Regions from separate parts of the Paenibacillus sp. FSL K6-4396 genome, predicted to be linked through region 4. Evidence: riboswitches for the same ligand, from Rfam matches in the RefSeq annotation. Region 4 holds a riboswitch; each other region holds the start of a gene.
What was found. A riboswitch is a leader RNA that binds a small molecule or an ion and turns the genes downstream of it on or off. The one in region 4 is predicted to bind cyclic di-AMP.

Region 1 (5,736 bases), 2.5 Mb from region 4:
CGTTTGATGGCCCATCCGAACGGAGTAACTGGTTTTTTCTTGTTCAAAAGGGTTCACCCCTGGTTAGAATGTAGTATTCAGCCGCCCTTTCATCATGTAGAATATATAGAAATGCGAGCTGTATGTTTCATTATATACGCAAATTCGTCATCTAACAATTAAAAAAGACGGAAAAAAGTGTATTTTGTGATGATAAATGGCGTAAATACGTAAATAAAACAAATAAAATGACAAAAAACACGTCGGCAAGGAGGTTGCCGCGTGTTTTTTAGTTTGTCTGAATGAAGGGGAGCAGGTATGAGGAGGAAGAGGATTAGGCCCTGTAGGCATGAAGTCCAGCTCCAAGCATATGGAAACTGGGGAAAAACGATTTCATGGACATCGAGGTTGGCTGTGCCAGTCCATCCGCAGCCGAGGCGCTGACGGTCTTCCATTCATTCTCCAGATCTGTGGCCAGGCGGACCATCAGATCCTTGGTTGTATCGTTGTTCAGGGGAATGACTTTGGAGGCTTCGGTTATGCAGGCATTCATGGCTGAATGCAGGTAACCAAGGACCGCCTCCTCGACCGGGATGTCGAGGTGGTGGTTAATCCAGGCGTGAACAGTGGAGAGGCAGCCAACCGAATCGTATTTGGCAAAGATCTGTTCGAGCTGGCTGAATTCAATCCAGGGGTGCAGAGCACGTGCAAGTCTGATCAATCGTTTACCCATGGCGGCAGCTTGTTCTCTGAGATCTCCAGGGGTTCGCTGAACATGGACGAGCTTGTCGATTAGAGCTATCCGCCATGTATCTTTGTGATCTGCTGCGGTATAGATGCCTTTGATGGCCATACCTTCAAGACGAACGATGCTGGGATGCAACTGACAACGCATGAATGATTCGAGATCTTCAGCATTACGAATGGTACCCTCCCTGATATGGATATCCATGCCGAAGGAATGGGTGAACCCTCCAACCTGAATAGAGGAATCAAGCAGGTTGACATAATCGAGCAGCTTATTCCCACGGTTCACAATCATTCGCCTCCTGTGTTCGTTAAATGTCACTTATAGTGACATCTATAATCCTTTTTGTTTGCTTTATGTTTATAAATCCGAATTATATGATAGTTATCTTCCCATAAATGTCCGCTTTTTGTCAATGGTATCCGTGAAATTTAATGGATTAAATCTGTTATTTAATATTTGTGTTATTTTATATAACTTTAATGTGTCATTTGTGTGGTGGAGTGCAGGGAGAACTATATAGAAGGAAGGACTATATATAAATGAATCAACAAGATCGGCTCTTACCGAAAAAGAGGAGATCAAATCTAATAATATGCAGTTCATGGGTAAAGATGACGAGATTATGCGATTTTTGATGAAAATGCCTAGCTGAAAAAGTAGTATTAAAAAATACTTTACTTTTAGTTCTGAACCCGGTATAATCAATTCTGTTGCCGATTATTTACGACATGCGGTCGTGGTGGAATGGCAGACACGCTATCTTGAGGGGGTAGTGGGCGTATGCCCGTGGAGGTTCGAGTCCTCTCGACCGCATCATATGAACGATGAAGAAGAAGCTTTCCGTTATTGGAGAGCTTCTTTTTTTGTCTTTTTCGAACAGTATGACATCTGGGTTGAGAAAAAAAGCCATCCATTACCGGGGCAATGGTGCTCTACCTTACGGCTACGGGTGGCCTGTGTATTATTTTTGAAGTAAGTTCTTGATATCTTCTTCAATCTTGTCCGGTGTTGTTTTGGGAGCATAACGTTTCAGTACCTGTCCGTTCTGATCCACAAGGAATTTGGTGAAGTTCCATTTGATTGCTTTGGAACCGAGCAGGCCAGGAGCTTCTGTGCTAAGGTGTTGGAAAAGAGGGTGAGCGCTTGAGCCGTTCACATCAATTTTCTCAAACATTGGGAAGCTTACGCCATAATTCATCTGACAGAACTCGGCAATATCGTCGGAAGATCCTTTTTCCTGTGCAAACTGGTTGCTTGGGAAACCAAGAACTTCAAATGGAGCATCTTGAAACTTGTCTTGCAGTTCTTGCAGACCTTTGAATTGAGGAGTAAGGCCGCATGAGCTTGCCGTATTCACAATCAGGAGCACTTTGTCACGGTAGTCGGACATTTCAACTTCTTGACCGCGAAGGGTATTCACTTTGTAATCGTAGACTGTCATCTAAATCGCCTCCATTTATTTACTCTTATATCTTCTATTATATTGGCTACAATTAAATATTGCAAAACTAATGTGGTGTTAATAGCATCAAAACAGGCAAGTTGTGCAGAATACGTGAATGAATTGCGAAGTGATTTTCGTCAGAGTGAGAATTAGATAGCCTTGAAGAGGTGGATAGAGTATAACCTTATTGTAAGCGTTATTATAAACGAGTATTGGCAAAAATCTGCCGATTTGGTGATCTGTAAGGACTTTACACCGTCATGGCGGGGGTGTATGATTCATAACGTAATTTCAATTTAAACTAAATTGTACTTGAAAAACGAAACAAACGATAATATCGCTCGATCTTACCTTAAGATATACGAACGATGTTTTAATCGCTGAGTTTCCATTCATTGATGAATGGGAAACGGGGGAACCAACGGAATGCGCTGTCCAGGACAGTGGGCATTCATGGGGTGAATTTTCCGGTGACAGCCGGAAATAGGGCGACTCTCGCGCCCGAATCCGTCAGCTAACCTCGTAAGCGTTAAAGGGAGAGGCAACAAGCCGTACGCTGGTTCATGGTGTTTTCGCCATGGGTTATTTAAGAAGCGTTCGGGAGGCCTTGGTCCCCCACGCTTCTTTTTTGTTGTCTTTTCACGCCAAGGGAGGAACGAATGATGGATACTGAGATGATTTTAGTGACTGCTCCAAATGAAGCAGGACGCAAATTTATTAAATTGCTGATGTACAAAAAAATGCCGTTTGCCGTTCTAACCAACAGTGCAGGGGAAGAGCGCAGACTCCGTAGAATCGGAGTAGAACATGTCATTCGCATGAATACAGCTGCAGCTCAAAAATGGTTTTTGCCGCAGGGCAGCGTAGGTAACGTGTTTATTTTCGAGAACAGCCTGAATCTGACCTGTCGTTATTTACAGATCTGCCGTTCATGGACTTCGAAATCCCTGTGCGTGATTACGGAGCAGAGTCATCCTAAGGGCATCTATCGGGGCATGGGCGCAGACCGGATTGTATATTCGCTCAATGGGGAAGTTGGCTTTCTCCTCAATGGTTAATGCCATAGCTTGTGATTGCTCAGGTGTAAGGTGCCTGTTATAATTGAATGTATCGATAAACGGAAGTTTGAGGAGACTCATGCGTGATGGTGAGTCTTCTTTTTTATGCTTACAAGGAGGAATTGGTGTGCCGGATGTAGGTGGATTGAAATGGTTGTTTTTTGATGTTGGAGATACGCTGGTGGATGAATGGGAGCCGGTTGATGATATTATCGGACAGTTCGTCCGTGAAGCTTGTGCTTTGGGGTATCCGGTGACAATTGAGGCGGTACGCGAACTGTTTGCGAACTGTTACCGAAAATATGAGCAATGGCCTATGAGAGTGGCGATTCGCACATTCGTTGAAGACGAGGGACACCAAAAACAGATTCAGGACAAGCTGAAATTTCAAAAAGATCTTGAACATCCTTTTCCTTCAGCGGATTCCGTTCTTCAGCAGTTGTCACGGTATTATCGCATTGGCATTATTGCCAATCAGAGTCCTGGAACGGAAGAGAGACTGGAGAGCTACGGCTTGCGGAAGTATGTTGATGTTCTGGCGTGTTCGGCTGAAGAAGGAGTGTCCAAGCCAGACCCTGAGTTATACGCTGTGGCCTTGAAGCAGGCTGGTTGTGAACCGGAGGAAGCCGTCATGATCGGTGATCGGATTGATAACGACATTATACCTGCTCGGAAGCTGGGCATGCGTACGATTCGAATTATGCAGGGTTACGGAAGATTCCAGCCAGAACTATCGGATGACAAACGTGCGGATTGGACTGTGGATTCATTGGATCAACTCCTGCCGTTACTGATGCCAAATCAGAATTAGATTCAGATGGTTATTTATTGGAGTATGAGTTTTATTATAAAAGGAAACATGTTGCTGTATTGCAACAATAAAGGCTGATCAACTTGGGTATAGAATACCGGAGTTGATCAGCCTTTTTAGGATTTAGTCGATAAGAACGAGATTAGAATAACCGAATCGTCTGAATGATCAGATATACATTCAGCACAACGATAATCGCGGCAATGACCCATGAGATGATTTTGAGCCACAATTTGTTGGCGAATGCACCCATACTTTTTTTATCACTTGTGAACAACACCAGGGGAATCACAGCAAAGGGCAGTTGAAGCGACAGCACGACCTGGCTCAAAATGAGCAGTTCTTCTGTGCCATGTTCTCCTGCAATGGCTGTCACAATTACCGCCGGGATGATGGCGATCAGACGTGTGACCAGTCTGCGCAGCCAAGCCGGAATTCGAATGTTCAGGAAACCTTCCATAACGATCTGCCCAGCGAGTGTACCTGTAAGGGTAGAGTTCTGACCTGATGCTAGCAGCGCCACACCGAACAGAATACTTGCAACCGTAGTACCCAATAGAGGTGTCAGCAGATGATAGGCATCTGCGATCTCGGCAACCTGCGTCATACCAGCACTGTGGAATACAGCAGCAGATACAATCAGGATGGCCGCATTGATGAACAGGGCCAGTGTCAACGCGATTGTAGAATCCATGGTCGAGTACCGAATAGCTTCTTTTTTGCCCTGTGCGGTCTGTTCGATCTGACGGGTCTGCACAATGGAAGAATGCAGATACAGATTATGCGGCATCACAGTTGCTCCAATAATACCAATAGCGATATAGAGCATGGCCGGGTTTTGCAAAATCTCAACATTTGGTACAAAACCATGGAGAACACCGCCCATATCGGGTTTCGCCAGGAAGAGGTCAATCCCGAAGCAGAGGGCAATGGTCGCCATTAGCACAATGACGAGTGTTTCCAAAGCGCGGAAACCTTTGTTTTGCAGTACAAGAATCAGGAGTACATCAACTGCGGTGATAATAACGCCATATAACATGGGGATGTTAAATAACAGCTTTAATGCGATAGCAGAACCTATGACCTCAGCCAGATCGGTAGCTGCAATGGCGAGTTCACACAGAATCCATAACATCACGACAACAGGCATGCTGAATCGTTCACGACAGGCTTGAGCCAGATCCCGTCCAGTGACGATACCGAGTTTGCCAGCCAGCGACTGAAGGACAACGGCCATCAGGTTCGATAACAGGATAACGGATAACAAGGTGTACCCGAACTGCGAGCCGCCTGCGATATCTGTTGCCCAGTTCCCGGGGTCCATGTAACCTACGGCAACGAGGTATCCTGGGCCTACAAAGGCGAGAAATTTCTTCCACCATGACGCATTCTGCGGAACTTTCATGGAACTATGTGCTTCTCCAAGGGAAGGGGCCATGCCCGCAGTAGACAATGATTCTCTTGAAGGAGCGTTGAACGGATTTTTTTTACTCATACGATAATCACCTGACTTTGAATTATTGATTTGGAAATATTGTTGCGGAAAAATCGCTTATGATATATCTAAATTTTTATGTTTATTGTTACATTGTACTCCTTCAAATATTTTTGTCTAGTGCAACTTTTATGTATTAACACAAAATTTTCGGTTCTAATTTGAAGACCCCCTTCGTATATTACCCAACCTTAGGAA
Region 2 (5,736 bases), 1.8 Mb from region 4:
GTCGGATTCGGCGTTGTGGTCGAGAAAAGTTTCCAGGCAGGGGCACGCACGATTCGTGAACAGGGTATTCCGGTGGAAGCCTTGGTACGCATTCGTTCCCTGAACGATGGAACAGTACAATTTGACGATAACGAAATGTGACATTTTAAAGGAATAGGGCCTATTTTTTGAACTATGCCTTTGCATGACCGCCGATTTCATTTATAATGGGGTTATGTTAGGGAGAGGAGGCAACACCATGGGGAACCAACCGGCAACAGAACAATTTTTTAATGATAAGCTGGCGGAATCGAAAGTTCATTTTGAACGTGCCCTAGATTGTAAACATACGGAATTCGATGACCTTTATCCCTATATGATTGAACATCCTCAATTTTTCTGGTACAAACGCTATGTTGCCTGGTCAGAATTACTGACGATTGTAGGCTTGTGCGAAGAGTTGTCCTTCTCTTGGAAAGAACAATTTACACCGCATCAAGTGGAGTACCTTGAAGAACGTGTGATGTCCGCCAAAGTGCTTGATTTTTGGTTCGAGAAGAACGACAGCAAAGAGCACGCGCAGCGGTAACTTTCAGTCGGGACATAATTTCGAATGACATGACAGTCTAATACAGTCACGTGAGACCTAAATGACATTTCATTTAGGTCTCTTTTTGTAAATAAATTTGGAATATAGGAGCCATGCGAATGATTAGTGATACAGAATTGGACGCCCTGCGTCTGTCAGGTGAGAAAGTTAGAGTAGTACGGGACGAGCTGGAATCGAACGATGTAACCGGGATTGTTGTTGCCTGGGATGGCGAGCAGGTACTTATCCGACGTCAGAATCGACGTGTAGTTAAGCTGGATCGCAGTTACAAATATCAGCTGTTCAGCGAGCCGCGCCAGAGTCCACTTAGTGAGTAATAGCTTATGATTATGGCAGAGCCATGAGCGTTTAAATGTTTGGAATTACCATGATATCTTGGCATAATTGGCTCACTCGGGAGAGAAGATAGGTACAGTGAGGAAGATCTGTAACTATAAGCCGAGAGGGTGTGCTACAAGCCATGACATTGATGAATGATAAAGTTCATGCCTACAAGGATCAGATTGGAGCATTAAGCGATGTACTGCCAGGTGTGGTGAAGTCGTATCATGAGTTTACCGGAGAATGTTTCCAACCTGGCGTGATTGATGCCAAGACAAAACAGCTAATTGCGCTTGGGATTGGATTATTCGCCAACAATGAGGTATGTACCTTCTACCATGTAGAAGAAGCCCGTGCCAAGGGAGCAACAGATCAGGAGATTATGGAGACCGTTGCGGTGGCCGGAGCTGTTGGAGGAGGACATGCCCTCTCTCAGGGTGCGATGCGAGTGCAGAAGGCGCTGAATTAGTAAGCGATGCAACATACATTTTTCTAAGTACAAAAAAGGCATCCGGTTAATAACCGATGCCTTTTTGTATGTGAATTACATTTTACCTAACATTTTATCATACATAAACTGTCCAGTTACCCGACGTGCTGTTACGTAACGATCATTGAAGTATGGATTCGATAACTTCGTGATGCTTACACCTTTACTGCTGGAGGCATGAGCGAATTGTCCGCCGCCGATATATACACCTGTATGTGAAATGCCTTTGCCTGTTGTATTAAAGAACACCAGATCACCTGTCCGAACATTGCTCTTGGATACTGGCGTACCTGCTTTGGCTTGCTGCTGAGAAGTACGTGGCAATTCAATGCTGTATTTGTTGAAAAGATATCTCATAAAACCAGAACAGTCGAAGCCGGCTACAGTCGTGCCACCCCATTTGTAAGGAATACCTGTCATGTTGTTCACTACGGAGTTGATACTGCTTGCCTCTGTGCTTGTTGCCCCGGATGTAAATAATACAGCTGCTCCAAAAATGGAGATAATCAGTTTTTTCAAAATCAATGTTCTCCCTTCGATGCCTACGGAGTTAGCTAAGGGTTCGGTAGAAGGTTCCCTATATTTCCTATGTATAAGAATAATTCACCCAAATTGGTTCCCCCGTTTTCAAACATGAAACTCGGCAATGAATAATTAAGTTTTTGTAACTATTTGAAACTATATTGCATAAATGCGTAATTGTCAAACCCATTTAAAACCCTTCGTAATACCTCAATGTTAGCGGAATTAAGGTTTTTATATGAAAGAAGGGATCAAGTTTGGGTACCATTCATGACAAAAACGTCATTATTGGTTCGTTTAAGACGAATTTGGATAAATAAATAGGTTTGTCATGAGTTAAAAGAACTATCCCGTTATGTAGAATTAGAGAGATTATATTCATTAAGTTGCATATATTGACAAAAATCGATTTTTTGCATATTATCTGATTATCCAATCCACATATTGGATTAAAATTGATTTTATTATGCGATAATTACGCGTTTCATAAGTAAAGTAGAAGTGGAAGATTTATAAAAACGAACATAGGAGAGTGTTACATTTGAAAGCAAAGAAAATAATTACTTTTGTCCTGGCATGTACGATGGTGTTCTCAGCAGTTGGAATGGCAGTTCTCCCTGTAGGGACGGTATCTGCTGCGGATGCTTCAGGTACTACAGCGAGTATTTCTGATATTTTGAAGAACCAGCTCCCGGATGGAGGTTGGAGAAAAGATTATAAACAGACAAGTGGAGAGTGGGCGAAGTCCACGATAGACAACAAGGCTACATACTCAGAAATTAGAAGATTGGCGAAGGAATTTAAAAAGACGAATGATCCCCGATACTCCACAGCTGCAATCAAAGGGATTAACTTTTTGATCAACATGCAGTATTCAAACGGCGGATGGCCACAAGTTTACCAAAGCTCCGGATATCACAAGCATATCACTTACAATGATGATGCCATGATTAACGTAATGATCATGCTGGATGAAGTAGCAGCACGCAAAGGTGATTTCTCGTTTATAGACAGCACACTTGCTAACCGTAGTAAAAATTCAGTTGCCAAAGGTGTGGAGGCGATTTTGAATACACAGGTCGTTTCAGGTGGTAAGCTGACAGCTTGGGGACAACAACATGATTCCAGTTCCCTTAAACCAGCGAGCGCAAGAATCTACGAAGTGCCATCGCTGACAGCTGGAGAGAGTGTAACGATTGTTAAATTTCTGAAAACCAGATCTGCTAACGCTAAAATTACCGCATCCATTAAAGGAGCGGAGGCTTGGTTTAACAAGGTGAAAATTACGGGGTACAAATATGAAAGAGCTAATGGAGATAGTAAAATTATCGCTGATTCCAAAGCTGCACCAATTTGGGCACGCTTCTATGAGATAGGAACAGATAAACCAATCTTTATTGGTCGTGACGGGGTAGTTAAATACAAATTAAGTGATATTGATAAAGAAAGAAGAGGCGGGTATGCATGGTATGGCAACTGGCCTTCCAAGCTGTAAATTGTAGTATGCTTCCGTTTTAATGAACCAAACTCTTAGTAGTTAAAGGTAAAGCCTGAATCGACATGGACGTCTGGTTCGGGCTTTATTGTTATTATTTTCAGTGTTGACATGATAGATTCCACATGATATATTACTTCTTGTCGCCGATATTGATCACGGAGATACAATATGCGGTCGTGGCGGAATTGGCAGACGCGCACGGTTCAGGTCCGTGTGGGCTAACCCCCGTGGAGGTTCGAGTCCTCTCGACCGCATCTAATAAAAAGACTCCTTAAGCGTTAGCTTAAGGAGTCTTTTTTTGCATTTTTTGATATAACACTAGATTTAGTATCCAACAGGTTAGTGTTTAGCTGCACGTACAGCAAATGTCTTCCATCAGCCATACGGAACGTTTATTGTGCTGCGGTAACATTAACGCTGTCAATATTTGGTCCTTCCGATCCAGTGGTAACCACTTTCAATGTATTGGTCCCCGTGTTCATGGGGACCTGTATTGTTTTTTCAACCCAAGTGGACCAGCTTCCCGTTGCCGGAAAGGGGTCGTTGCTAATGACTTTGGTTCCGTTCACAAAAATGTCGAGGTTACGGGTTCCGCTTTCCAGCGCATAACGAAACTTTACGTTTTTAGTACCTGTAATTGTGTTATTAATACCGTTCCATTGAATGGCTGAACCAGTCATCGCATTGAAGTTAACATACCCGGAGCCAGTGTAACCAGGGTAGATCGTTTCAATGGTAGCATCCGTAAGAGTTGTTCCGGTCTCGGCTTCATAAGTAGTGCCGCTGCCTGTATTTCCGCCGTTATTCCCGCCAGTAATGTTGGCAACAAACGTTGTTACGCTCTGAGCCGGGAGCTGTGCCGAGAAGGCCCCATTGGATACGTTAAGCGAGGCCCCGCTTGCCAGGTTACGACTGCTGTCCGTAACCCAAGAAGACACCGTGGAGGCATTACCATTCTGCAGAACGAATTTTTGGCTTGTTGCCGAAGTTCCACGGTTAATTGCTACGACAACGACCTTGTTATCCCCTTTGTAGGCAGAAACAAATGTGTTTGTATCCGGATTTTTCGTTGCATCGACCCGCAGGTAGCCAGGACGTACAAATTTGGAGAAATGGGCCATATTATATCCGCGTTTGCTTATGGTACCGTCTTCTTTCATCGGACCATACTGTCTGCGGATGTACCACCACACATAGGCCTGGAAATCACCTTCCACCATGGCATTGTGCATGTGATAGGAAACGTCTAATGCTTCAGGCCAGCGGTCTGCTGAGTTGTTGTCACTGTTCGGAACATACACCTCAGTCATCCACAGTTCTTTGCCGGCTCCTTTTTGCTTAAAGAGAGGGTAGGCAAAATTGGAAATCTGGGTTCCATACGTATGTGCTCCCAGAATGTCCATGTTGGCAAGTGCCTGCGGATCATTCAGGATGGGGTCGGATATGTTCTTTAAGTACTGGAAGGATTCAGGCGCCATGACTTTGGTACCTTGAATGGACCCGGCATTTTCTTTCATGAAACGAAGAATTTCTTGTGGAGTCCACCAGGTCCAGTCATGAGCATAATCCGGTTCATTTTGCACAGAAATGGCATACAGATCTACGCCGTTATTTTTCATATAGGTTACAAAATCATTCAGATGTTGCGCATATGCGGCATATTTGTCGTATTTCAGACGTTTGGCATTGGTGTCCCCATTGCGGTTGAACGTTTCCACCATGCTGCTCGGAGGATTCCATGGGGAGGCAAATACGATAGCCCCCTTCTCAATAGCGCGTTTCGCTGTGGCAACTTCACGATACCAGTTATTGGAATCTGGATCAACGTAGATCCTGAGAATTGAGAAGCCTAACTGATTCTGGTCATTACCAAAAGCAGTTTCACGTTGAGCGGGAGTCAGATCACCAATCCAGGCAGGAAGGTTAATGCCCCCAAAGCCCTTGATCAGCTGTTTTTCCGAGGACAAATTAATGTTGGCATCGTTGGCTGCTGACACATTTGTCGGGGTTAACATCAAAGGCAGGGCTGTTAAACAGGCCAAAAGAACATTAATCGTCTTTTTTAGTTTGAATTTCACTACTTTCATCCTCCTCGATAGTGGTAAATGGTTACATAGAGAAACCGCGACCAGAAAAACAAACAAGAATAGCGGATTGTCTGGCATTTATTTTATGTAAACCCTTTCAAAACCTCCTTCCATAAATCATAGGAAAGAAATGCAGCACATAAGCTCTTTCATTTGTTGATTCTACTAAATAATTCCTAAACTGAAAACCTGACAAATTACAGTATTTTTTCTAATTAATCTCTATTTT
Region 3 (5,736 bases), 3.9 Mb from region 4:
ACACTAGTTACGGCCTTTGGAGCCGATGATACTACGCCAGGTTATGACCTGGAACGTACCGTAGTCCACGAGATCGGACACCAGTACTTCTACGGCATGGTTGCCAGCAACGAATTCGAGGAAGCCTGGCTGGATGAGGGGTTCACCTCTTATGCAGAAGACAAACTAATGGAGCAGGAATACGGATTGATTCCAAATCTGCCGGTACAATCGGGACTGATTACTTCTCCTTCATCGTTAACACAAGAATCCTGGAAGTTCGATTCACAGAATGAGTATGCAGCCAATGTCTATACACGTGGCAAGCTTGTATTGCTTGGTATTGAACACCAAGTCGGTGCCAAAAAGATGGAACGCATTCTCTCTACCTATGTGAAGAAGTACCGCTTCAAACATCCCACTTCGGCTGATTTTCAGAACGTTGTGGAACAAGTGACCCGCACTTCCTGGTCTGATTATTTTGATCAATATGTCTATGGTAACGGGATGGCTGACTTTGCTGTAGAGAAGATTCGTGTTACGCCCGTACAGAAAGACGGTCAAACATTGTACGAGTCATCCGTGACGATCGCAAAAAAAGGGAGTGATTACAGCGCCGTTCCTGTTCGCATTGCTTTTGAAGACGGGCATATCCTCACCAAGCAATGGAATGGCAAAGAAGATCGCATCACCTATAAATTAACTCACACATCCCCCGTATCCTGGGCCATGACCGATCCCCTGTACTCGATCGTGCTGGAGAACCGCCATATGAACAATTTCCTGAAATCCGGACTGGATGAGCGGGCGAAGTCCCGCTGGAGCATGAGTGTAACCAAACTAATAGAAGCCATATTCGGAGGTCTGTCATGGTGAGGTGGAAACGGTGAAAGCGAAAATACGTGAAGGCTGGTTTCTCGTCCGTCAGCATATGTTCATTGCCGCACTCTTATTTCTCTATCAACTCATTTGGGGATATTTCTTCTATCGAATGGTACAATCGGCGGTCATCCCACTGCTCCTGCGCTATCCAGATGCTGATGCGGGGGAGCTGAGTACACTTTTGTTCAAAATGGAAAGTCAACTTAACCTGTCTACCCATCCGGAGGTTCATCGTTATCTATGGATTCTCGGGGGCATGCTGCTGGTTCGCATGTTGATCAGCCCCCTCATTCAGGCAGGACTGCTCTACTCACTTCAGCACTTTAATTCTACAGAAGAGCGCATCCCCTTTGTCCGCGGAATCAAAAATCTGTGGAAACCGATGCTGCTGCTACACACCGTACGTACATTATTGATCCTTCTGCCCGCCTACTGGCTCATACCGAAGCTCTACTCTATTCTCATGGAAGGTTTTCATTCCCTTCAATTACTTTTGCCTGGTATACCTTATGTTGCTGCCTGGATTGTATATGGCTGGATCATCCACCATGCCATACTCTACATGCAGTTCGGTGTTTCGGCACCAGAAGGAGAAGGCGGGGCTCACGGTACCCTCAAAGCACTCTGGATTGCACTGCGTCATCTCATCGCTGTAATCGGCATTGCACTCCTGCTGGGCGGAGTACACCTGCTCGTCTTTGGGGCATTCACTTCAGCCTCATGGTTATTAACGGGACTTACCGGACTTATACTACAACAGACGTATCCACTTGCCAGATGTCTATTGAGTCTGTGGAAAATATGCAGCCATTTCCGATTATGGCAGTCCAAAATATCCAAAGGTGAGAGCAGATAGATTAAAAATTGTTACCATCACAAGTTAAACTCATGGCCTAATATGTACTTATAAATAGGCAAACCTCAACCTTTCCCCGTCAAAGGTCGAGGTTTTTTTTGCTAAATTTGTTGCTAAACGTTGCCAAAGCCGTACTCCTCTGTTACAATAATCGCAGTGAGTTTTTAGTAACAACTTTGTAATCTTTACATTCATATTTGTAACTACTTAAAATTAAATCGTCATTTCTTGATTTCGCAGGTGCATAACTAGCACAGCCAAATTCCTGGCACCTGGGAAGCGGGGGAACCAGTTATGGGTGAATTGATCTTGCTACAGAGGGATCATAGGGGACCTTCAACCGAATCCTTAAGCTAACCTCGCAGGCATTGGAAGGGGAATATCTCTTGTTCAAGAAGAAATTAACCGCAGCTGTACTTAGCATCACATTCGCTTTATCGCTTGGTGCAGGTAGCGCATTCGCAGATTCAAAGATGGACACAGTAATTGATTCAGCAATGGGAACTACATACAAAAGTGGGGGAACAACGCTTAACGGCTTTGACTGCTCCGGATTTACACGGTATGTATTCGACAAGTTGGGTATTGATTTGGCACGCCAATCCAGTTCCCAATTCGACATGGGCGATTCTGTATCCCGCATGGAAATGAGAGCTGGCGATCTGGTGTTCTTTAATACAACAGGTAAAGGCGTATCCCATGTAGGAATCTTTGTAGGGGATGGAAAGTTTGCACACTCCTCTTCTTCCAAAGGCGTTACGATCAGTGCATTGAGTGAAAACTATTGGGCCAATCGTTATGTTGGCGCGAAACGGATTATGAGCACGGACGCATATGAATCACTGGCCCTTGACTAGGGACAAGCTGAGCAACATAATGCTGTAACCATTAACCATACTGGAACGAAGCAAGAAGCATAACAGAACCGCCCGGTACATTCTCCGCAGGAATGTATCCGGCGGTTTTTTTGTGCTTCAATCCTTATTCATGTTGCAAGGTATACTCTGGGTATATCCTGCGACATCAACAGGTTCATTTTGCGTTCGTTCGTCCGTGCCCTTATGATGTTTTTACCCATCCCGTTATAATATAAACGAAATTACCGGAACTTTTGTTTCATTTTTTTTCTGGGGAAGGAAGACTTGCTAAAAGAACATCACTTTTGTAGAGTGGACAAAGAGTTCTGTTTCAAGGAAAGGAGCATGCAAGTGTATGAAGGAAGCCCCTGTGACGTTTCACGTTGTACCCATGCGAGAAGAACATGCGGAGCTCATCTGCAGTTGGCAGTATGATCCGCCTTACAATATCTACAGCTGGCTCCCCTGGGAGCAGATGAAAGCTCTGGAAGTGGAATTCGGAGATGCACAGCTGCGACAGGAGCAATATGCAATCGTCCTGGATCAGAACGATCGTATATGTGGATTTGCTCAATACTTCCCACTTCAAGGGGTAACCCGGATTGGCCTCGGCATGCATCCAGAGCTGTGTGGTCAGGGTCAAGGGACAGCTTTTGTCACGGCCATTGTACAGGAAGCCATTCGCCGAAATCCGAAGAATGAGATCGATCTGGAAGTGCTCACTTGGAATGCTCGTGCCATTCAAGTCTATCTGAAGAGTGGATTTGTCACCCAGGATACATACGAACGACAGACCCCAAGCGGCTTAAAGCCCTTTCACTGTATGGTTTATGAAGGGCCTCGTGATTAGAATCTCTTGCAAAACAACTAAATTTGCGCCTTGTTATGTGATTAGTTCAAAATTTTCCCACAAAATGCTATGATGTCAGTACAGGTTCCGTTATAATGATATGGATAGTTTTAGGTTAGATGATCTTTCATTCTGGAGGGGACATAAGGGATGCACAAATGGATCATGAGCGGAGTATTTTTTGCAGCATGCGCTTTAGCTATTGTTTTAATGTTTACGCTTCCAGGGAAAGAAGAAGTGGCTGAAGAAGCCAAGCCAACCATGCCGGAAGTCACATTGGATGCCGGACAGGCTGAAGCACTGGTCAAAGCCAATTGTATCTCCTGTCACGGGGATCAGCTGCAAGGTGGCGTAGGACCTGCTCTGGCAAACATCGGCAGCCAGGATGATCTGGAGAAGATCTATTCTACGATTGTCAAAGGTAAAGGTGGCATGCCTTCCTTCAAGGGCAAGCTGCAAGATGAAGAGATTGCAAATATCGCCATGTGGCTTTCAGAGAAGAAATAATCTCTGCACACGCATAACAAAGAGGCCCTTAATCCCCTTTTCGGAGAGTAAGAGCCTCTTTGTTGTATCAATTATTAAGCCTTTGCCGCATGCTCGTCCAGAAAGGCCTCCACTTCACGTGCGAACGGCATCCCGGACTGGGCGCCGAGCTTCGTCACGGATAACGCGGCCGCACCCATGGCAAAGCCTACGGCCGCGTCCAACGTCTCACCGCGCGCGAGGGCTACCGCCAGCGCGCCATTGAAGCAATCGCCAGCGCCGGTCGTATCGACGGCGCTTACGGCGTAGCCGGGCGCACGGCATGCGCCGGCACGCCCTGCTTGTACGCGGCCACCAGGCGCTGCCGCGTACACAGCCCCCTCGGGGCCGAGCGTCGTGACGACAGCGGCCCCGAGGGATGCGGCGAGCTCTGCGACCGCCGCATCCAGGTCTTCCGGCCGGAGATGATCTCGGCCGGTAAGCACGGCAAGCTCACTGCGGTTCGGCGTGACAACGTCGACGCACCGCAGGAGCTCCTGGGGCAGACCCGGCACCGCGGGAGCCGGGTTGAGCACCACCAGTGCGCTGCCTTCAGCCGCCAGTTGGGCGGCGCGGGTAACCGCTGGCAGCGGGATCTCCAGCTGCAGCAGCACCGCTGCGGCTGCAGTCAGGCTTTTTACCGTATCCGCCTCTTCCAGCATCTCAGGCACCACTTGCCCATTTGCACCAGGAATAACGATAATCCGGTTGTCTCCCCGAGAGAGCCAGATGGAAGCCGTCCCTGTAACCGTGTCTTCCAAGATGCGAACCTGCGAGGCATCTGCACCACTTTCCGTCAGACTGTGCAGCAGACGTTCGCCAAAACCGTCCGATCCCACCGCACCAATCATCGTAGTCTGTCCACCCAGACGCGCAGCGGCAACAGCCTGGTTCGCCCCTTTGCCACCAGCGAGATAATGCAGCTCCTCACCGCTCACTGTCTCTCCCTCTTCCGGAATCGTGTCTGTCTTCACCACAAGATCCATATTGAGACTGCCTACGACAGCAATAAGAGGTTGTTTCTGATTATAGTCTGACATATATAGTTCACTCACTTCTGGCCGCGTGATAATAACCGACCTCGTTATTGCGACCTCATTTTGTCATAAGCTTCGTTATATTGCCCTGCTTCCTTGATATCTACAGATGTGATACCACCCGCATCCCATGATGTGAGACGCAGCGTAACCGTTGTATAATCAATCGTAATAAAAGGATGATGATTGAATGCTTCCGAGATCGCAGCGACCTCATCCACAAATGCAATCCCTTTCATGTAGTTGGAGAACACGAATTTACGTACAATCCACCGTCCCTCTTCCAGTTCCCAGCCTTCCAGCCTTCCCAGATGAGCTTCGACTTCCTCTTGCGAAAAAACCATGCGTTATCTTCCTCCCCATAGGATGGTACATTACAGACGTGAGTCCGTATAACCACCGACACCTTCGGCGCTATCAACAGCAGCCTCAAAGGCCAGGCTCACCGCCATGCGGTTGGCCCATTTCACGACTAACATCTTACCACGGACAAGCTTCAAAATCCAATCAACTACGTGGCTTAGAACCAATAACCATAAGGCTTTGAGGGAAATTCCAATTCCATTTAGACCCCTGAAAATGCATGTGAACACACTAAATTAAAGGTACAAATGTCAACTCTTCTTCCCCGATCAAAATATGAATGCGGTGCTGTTCCTTATCATGGATGACCACGCCACTTCCAACCGGAATAACGGACTCCTCGCCCAGCGCATAGAACAAATCCTCCGCCAACGCCTCATCCACTTC
Region 4 (5,736 bases):
TGAAACCGTGGAAGACCAGTTCTTCTTTCAAACGGGCAGAAGCGAGATACTCTTCATTTCCCAGTTCGGGGTTGGCACCGATATATGATGAAATGGCTTTAAAACGGGAAGCATATTGATCAATAACCGTCAGAATTTGTGATTTGTTAGCTGTCATTAGTAAACTCCTTATGCAAAAATGAAAATAATTCATTGATTATATCATGTTTGCTTCAATTTTTCAGAAACAAGTCAAGATTTGTAATGCCAAAATGCATTGCATAATCATGCATTGTACTTTATAATGACTCAGTCATCAACATGAGAAGCATACAAAGTATTGTAAGGGGAGAGAACAAGGTTGAAATTAATAAGTCGTTACACCATAATGCTGCTGACCTTTGTCGTTCTGCTGACAACTGCCGTTCCTGTGGCACTTGCAAGTGGGACTACAGACAATTCAAGCAGTAAAAAGCTGGTGCTCGGTACAAGTGCCGATTTTGCACCCTATGAATTCCATAAAGTGATTAATGGCAAAGATGAAATCGTCGGTTTTGATATTGAGATCGCCAAAGAGATTGCCAAAGATCTTGGCGCAGAACTTGTGATTGAGGATATGGGCTTCGACGGTCTTCTGCCTTCATTGCAGAGCGGGCGTGTTGATCTGGTAATTTCAGGTATGACGCCGACGGATGAGCGGAAGAAAAGTATCGATTTTTCCGACACCTATTATAAATCAAAACAAGTGATCATGGTTCGCAATGTGGATAAAGACAAATATCCAACCATGGCAGAACTTGAAAATGCGAAAATTGGCGTTCAGAAAGGCTCCATTCAGGAAACGATCGGACAGAGTATTCCAGGAGCGAAGCTTACTGCGCTTGATAAAATCTCGGATATTGTGCTTCAACTGCAAACAAAACGCATTGACGCGGCAATCGTTGAAGATACCGTTGCTGCAGGTTATCTGGACGATATTATTGGACTTGCTGCTGCTGTTCCGGACGAAGAGCAAGCAGAAGCGGCAATCGGGATTCGCAAAGGTAATACCGAGCTGCTAGCTGCAGTAAATGGAACACTGGAGCGATTGAAAAGTGAAGATAAAATCAATCAGATGGTGACGGACGCCAGCCTCTTGATGGCGGATAAAGCGAACAAATCACAAAATATTTTCCAAGTGTTCTGGGAGTACAAAAGTTTCTATGCTACAGGTGTAGGATACACACTTCTGTTGTCTGCACTCGGGGTTATCTTCGGGGTAATTATCGGATTGATCATCTGTTTGTTCCGTTTGCATGACGCTGCAATCTTGCGCTGGATCGGTACAGCTTACGTTGAAGTGATCCGTGGCACACCGATGCTGGTACAATTGATGATTATTTACTATGGTTTTTCCCTGAGCTTTGGCATTAACTTCACTGCACTTCAGGCAGGTATCATTACACTTTCAATCAACAGTGGTGCCTATCTGGCGGAGATTTTCCGTGCGGGTATCCAAGGTGTGGATCGTGGTCAGTTGGAGGCAGCGCGTTCATTAGGTATGGGAAGAGGCGCCGCGATGCGTTATATCATATTGCCACAAGCCTTCAAAGCTGTATTACCAGCGATTGGTAATGAATTCATAACTATCATTAAAGAATCCTCCATTATCTCCGTTATCGGTATGGTGGATATTATGTATCAGGCAAGTGTTGTCAAAAACATTACGTACCAAGGATTGAGTCCATTTTTGATTGCAGCAGCCATCTACTTTGTAATGACGTTCATTTTGTCCAAGCTGCTGGGACGACTGGAAAGGAAGTTGAGTGCAAGTGATAGACGTTAGACAATTACACAAATCTTATGGTAATAACGATGTGCTTAAGGGCATAAACGTGACGATTGGCAAAGGTGAGGTTGTCGTGGTCATCGGTCCTTCCGGTTCAGGTAAAAGTACATTCTTGCGTTGTTTGAACCTACTGGAACAGCCTACCTCAGGAGAGATTGATTTTGAAGGCGTGTCAATCACGGACCCCAAGCATAACATCAACGCAACTCGTGAGAAAATGGGCATGGTGTTCCAGCACTTCAACCTGTTCCCACACAAAACGGTAGAGCAAAATATCACGATCGCTCCGATTAAAGTGAAGAAACAATCTACTCTGGAAGCGGAGAAGATTGCTGCTGATTTGCTTAATACCGTGGGCTTGTATGATAAAAAAGATACATTCCCGAATCAGCTGTCCGGTGGACAGAAGCAGCGGATCGCCATTGCTAGAGCATTGGCCATGCAGCCTCATGTCATGCTGTTTGACGAGCCTACGTCGGCATTGGACCCCGAGATGGTCGGTGAGGTACTGGATGTCATGAAACGTCTTGCAGAAGGCGGGATGACGATGGTCATCGTAACCCATGAGATGGGTTTTGCACGTGAAGTGGGAGACCGGATCCTGTTCATGGATGGCGGGGTTATTGTGGAAGAGGGAACACCTGATGAGGTGTTTGGAGCACCGAAAAATTCACGTACACGTGATTTTCTTGCGAAAGTACTCTAAATGAAGTGATTAAATAGCGTTACTGACCTCGAGTCGGTGACGCTATTTTTTGTTTGAAAATAATCAAATATAGGATTCGGAAAAGTAACTATTCTGTTACCAAATATATAGGGGACATCTCGCCCAACAGTTTTAGAGTATTCAGTATTCTTACACGTGCTTACACATGTTAAAACCATTTGGTAAGAATTACTACAAGTTCAGGTTACAAAATTGTGATATATTGAACTCTGCCGAAACTTCCGGACAGGGAGTGCGGGGGATGTAACGATGCAGATTGTGCAGGGGGAAGATCTACAGCACACTGCTTGGGGTGAATTAGGGGTACATATCGTTTCAAATGTAATGATGAACCTATAGGATGGGCTCCTCATCCGAATCCGACAACTAACTTCGCAGGCACAATGAGGGAGGAAGACCATGATTAACAAGAAACGTATAGCCAAAACAGCAGTAGCATTAATGACAACAGCAATGCTCATTCAAGCCGTTCCGGCTCACGCCGATTCAGTTCATGTGGCCAAAGAGGGGGATACCTTCTACACCTTATCGAAACAATACGGAGTAGCAATTAACACGTTAGTTAAAGCAAACAACGACATTTCGCCTTACAACATTTATGGTGGTTTGAAAATTACGATTCCCGGTAAGTCAAACAATGTAGCAGCCGCTGCGGCAGCGGAGAGCAAGACCCAAGCGAAGACTGTTACTACAGCGAGCTTGGACGTTAACGCAGATAACAAAGTTGTTCAAGCCTGGGGTAAAACATTCGATTACAGCAAAGCTGTGAACGTAAAAGCAACGGCATACTCTGCAGATCCGTCTGAAAATGGAGGCTGGGGTGCAGTCGATTATTTCGGAAATGATCTTGAACTGGGCACGATTGCAGTTGATCCAAGTGTAATTCCACTCGGAACCAAAGTACTGGTAACTGGTCATAGCCATCCAGGATTGCCAAAACAGGCTTTTGTAGCCACAGCGCGAGATGTGGGCGGTGCAATCAAAGGTCACCGGATTGATATCTTTATCCCGGGTAGCAAACAGTCTGTAAGCTCATTTGGTTTTCAGGATATTGAGCTGTACATTCTGAAGTAGAGAGAAAATAACATTTAAAATGAATTCAAACAGGGTGTCTGCCAGTCGCTAATTCGCGATTGAACAGCACCCTTTTAATATTCTCATTATTTGGTATCACGGTCATCCTAATCTTTGGCCTTTGGCAATCCCAACATTTCGTCCAAGGTGACCAGTTCATATCCCCGATTACGCAATTCTTCAATGATTTCAGGCAAAGCCTCAACCGTGCCGTTCAGGTTTGATCCTACACCGCCTCCAGCATGTTGCAAAACGATGGAGCCGGGTTTTACAGCAGAAAGAATATTATCTTTCACCTGTTCCTTTGAAAGGCCTTTCCAGTCCAGGGAGTCTACGTTCCAGTTCACAATGCTATAGTGTTGTTTGGCAGCCCATCTCAGCTGTTCTTCATTAATGTCTCCATAAGGCGGCCGAATCATCTTGGGCGTATATCCCGCCAAACGTCGAATAATATCCCCGGTATGTAAAATTTGTTTGCGAAAGGCATTCATCGACAGCTTACTGAATTCAGGATGATTGTAGCTGTGATTACCAACCATATGCCCTTCCTTGATGATGCGTTTCACAAGATCCGGATGTTTCTCAGCACGACTACCCACGATGAAGAATGTAGCTCTGACATTGTATTTCTTCAATACATCCAGTACTTGTGGAGTAAACCGTGGATCAGGTACATCATCGAAAGTCAGTGCAACCTTCTTGGTTGAAGGACCATTGGTTTTGAACGTGTCGGCATATTTTTGACGTAACTGTCCCAATGTCAGTTGTTCTTCTTCCGCAGAATCCGAACCTGATACTGATTCACTTGGCGGGCTTGAAACATCCCGCGCTGAAACTGGAGCATGATATCCTCCGAGAAAAATAACGATAACCATCAGCATAATGAGGCGTACGCGCATAATATCGGCCTCCTTTTCCAAAATGACGTTCTCCTTGGTATACCCGGGGGTTCCATAAAATATGCGCAGTGTGAGAAGTTTCATTGCCGATTTAGCTCATGACAGCCATAATTCCTCCATATATAACATATAGAAAAGGATAGGTGGATGGGTATGAGTACATATGATTTGAAATCCATACGTTTACAGGTGATTGAAGCAGGAGAAGATAAGGTTTTTTTCGTTACCGGAGGAAAGGCGCATATTGGCGCCGTAGCCACGTTCTACGTGGATCATGAGCGCGTAAGCGGGACGACGGTCCGTATTCCTGGGCATAAAGAACAAGAGCTGTGTGAGCGGCTCGCCCGAAAGGCTGCCTTGCAGCTGAAAGTAACTGTTACGGTAATCATGGGTATTCATTTTGATTCCATCACGCGGATGCAAATCGACGAAATCGTGCAGACTGCAGAGAGGTTGATGGAGGATCATCTGAACAAAGATAAACGATCTTCCTGACATAAGTGCCATCGAATGTTTTGATTTTATTTGCTAAAATTGAAACGAGTTGTAGATTGTTACGTATGTATGTTTATATACGATGTAATATCGACTAGGAGGAATAACATAATGTCCATTTTCAAACGTTTGCGTGATCTAACCATGTCTAACATCAACGCCATTATTGACAAAGCGGAAGATCCAATCAAGATGACGGACCAATATATCCGTGACATGCAAGAGGATTTGGAAGATGCAGAGAAGGCAGTAGCTCAACAGATCGCCATTGAGAAGAAATTCAAGCAGTTATTCGAAGAGCAGGAAGCTCTTGTGAAGAAACGTGAAGAGCAGGCGCATACGGCGGCACGTGCTCAGAATCTGGATTTGGCTCGACGTGCCCTGGAAGAGAAAAAGGCTGCTGAGGAGAAGATGGTTGAGTACAAAACCAGCTATGACCAAAACAAGGCTTCGGCAGATAACCTGCGTGGCAAGCTCGACGAGATGCGTAAGCAACTGACTCAAATGAAGAACAAACGCGAAACACTGGTAGCACGTTACAATGCAGCAAAAGCCCAAACTGAAATCAACAAAGCGTTGAATGGGTTTGGTTCTGATACTGCAAGTGCTGGTATGAAGCGTATGGAAGAGAAAATGATGCAGATGGAAGCACAGGCGGAAGCAAGTAACGAAATGTCTTCCAAAGGCAAGTCTTTGGATGAAGAGTTCGAGAAGTTGGGTAAAGATCAGGCTGT

Region 1: it holds a riboswitch for cyclic di-AMP, as region 4 does, so the genes downstream of both, MHB85_RS07035 (hypothetical protein) here and MHB85_RS17490 (3D domain-containing protein) in region 4, are expected to answer to the same signal.
Region 2: it holds a riboswitch for cyclic di-AMP, as region 4 does, so the genes downstream of both, MHB85_RS10395 (C40 family peptidase) here and MHB85_RS17490 (3D domain-containing protein) in region 4, are expected to answer to the same signal.
Region 3: it holds a riboswitch for cyclic di-AMP, as region 4 does, so the genes downstream of both, MHB85_RS00530 (C40 family peptidase) here and MHB85_RS17490 (3D domain-containing protein) in region 4, are expected to answer to the same signal.

Annotation. Positions count from the first base shown of each region.
Region 1 covers NZ_JBBOCR010000001.1:1,589,103-1,594,838, forward strand. The annotation lists gene MHB85_RS07015 (hypothetical protein) at 1-47, opposite strand, end outside; gene MHB85_RS07020 (urease accessory protein UreF) at 314-1,015, opposite strand; tRNA gene MHB85_RS07025 (tRNA-Leu) at 1,461-1,543, shown strand; gene MHB85_RS07030 (glutathione peroxidase) at 1,692-2,171, opposite strand; cyclic di-AMP (ydaO/yuaA leader) riboswitch at 2,543-2,718, shown strand; gene MHB85_RS07035 (hypothetical protein) at 2,837-3,232, shown strand; gene MHB85_RS07040 (HAD family hydrolase) at 3,360-4,043, shown strand; gene MHB85_RS07045 (Nramp family divalent metal transporter) at 4,186-5,481, opposite strand.
Region 2 covers NZ_JBBOCR010000001.1:2,275,049-2,280,784, forward strand. The annotation lists gene MHB85_RS10375 (xanthine phosphoribosyltransferase) at 1-141, shown strand, start outside; gene MHB85_RS10380 (hypothetical protein) at 239-568, shown strand; gene MHB85_RS10385 (hypothetical protein) at 688-906, shown strand; gene MHB85_RS10390 (carboxymuconolactone decarboxylase family protein) at 1,050-1,379, shown strand; gene MHB85_RS10395 (C40 family peptidase) at 1,455-1,919, opposite strand; cyclic di-AMP (ydaO/yuaA leader) riboswitch at 1,925-2,056, opposite strand; gene pelA (pectate lyase) at 2,455-3,417, shown strand; tRNA gene MHB85_RS10405 (tRNA-Leu) at 3,591-3,674, shown strand; gene MHB85_RS10410 (carbohydrate-binding protein) at 3,813-5,507, opposite strand.
Region 3 covers NZ_JBBOCR010000001.1:106,201-111,936, reverse strand. The annotation lists gene MHB85_RS00540 (M1 family metallopeptidase) at 1-855, shown strand, start outside; gene MHB85_RS00535 (hypothetical protein) at 866-1,717, shown strand; cyclic di-AMP (ydaO/yuaA leader) riboswitch at 1,963-2,100, shown strand; gene MHB85_RS00530 (C40 family peptidase) at 2,104-2,574, shown strand; gene MHB85_RS00525 (GNAT family N-acetyltransferase) at 2,930-3,424, shown strand; gene MHB85_RS00520 (c-type cytochrome) at 3,575-3,931, shown strand; gene rbsK (ribokinase) at 4,006-4,989, opposite strand; gene MHB85_RS00510 (4a-hydroxytetrahydrobiopterin dehydratase) at 5,034-5,330, opposite strand; gene MHB85_RS00505 (hypothetical protein) at 5,361-5,516, opposite strand; gene MHB85_RS00500 (hypothetical protein) at 5,581-5,736, opposite strand, start outside.
Region 4 covers NZ_JBBOCR010000001.1:4,043,219-4,048,954, reverse strand. The annotation lists gene MHB85_RS17505 (M20 family metallopeptidase) at 1-157, opposite strand, end outside; gene MHB85_RS17500 (ABC transporter substrate-binding protein/permease) at 368-1,804, shown strand; gene MHB85_RS17495 (amino acid ABC transporter ATP-binding protein) at 1,791-2,513, shown strand; cyclic di-AMP (ydaO/yuaA leader) riboswitch at 2,735-2,931, shown strand; gene MHB85_RS17490 (3D domain-containing protein) at 2,934-3,608, shown strand; gene MHB85_RS17485 (polysaccharide deacetylase family protein) at 3,716-4,507, opposite strand; gene lpdD (prenylated flavin chaperone LpdD) at 4,661-5,002, shown strand; gene MHB85_RS17475 (PspA/IM30 family protein) at 5,114-5,736, shown strand, end outside.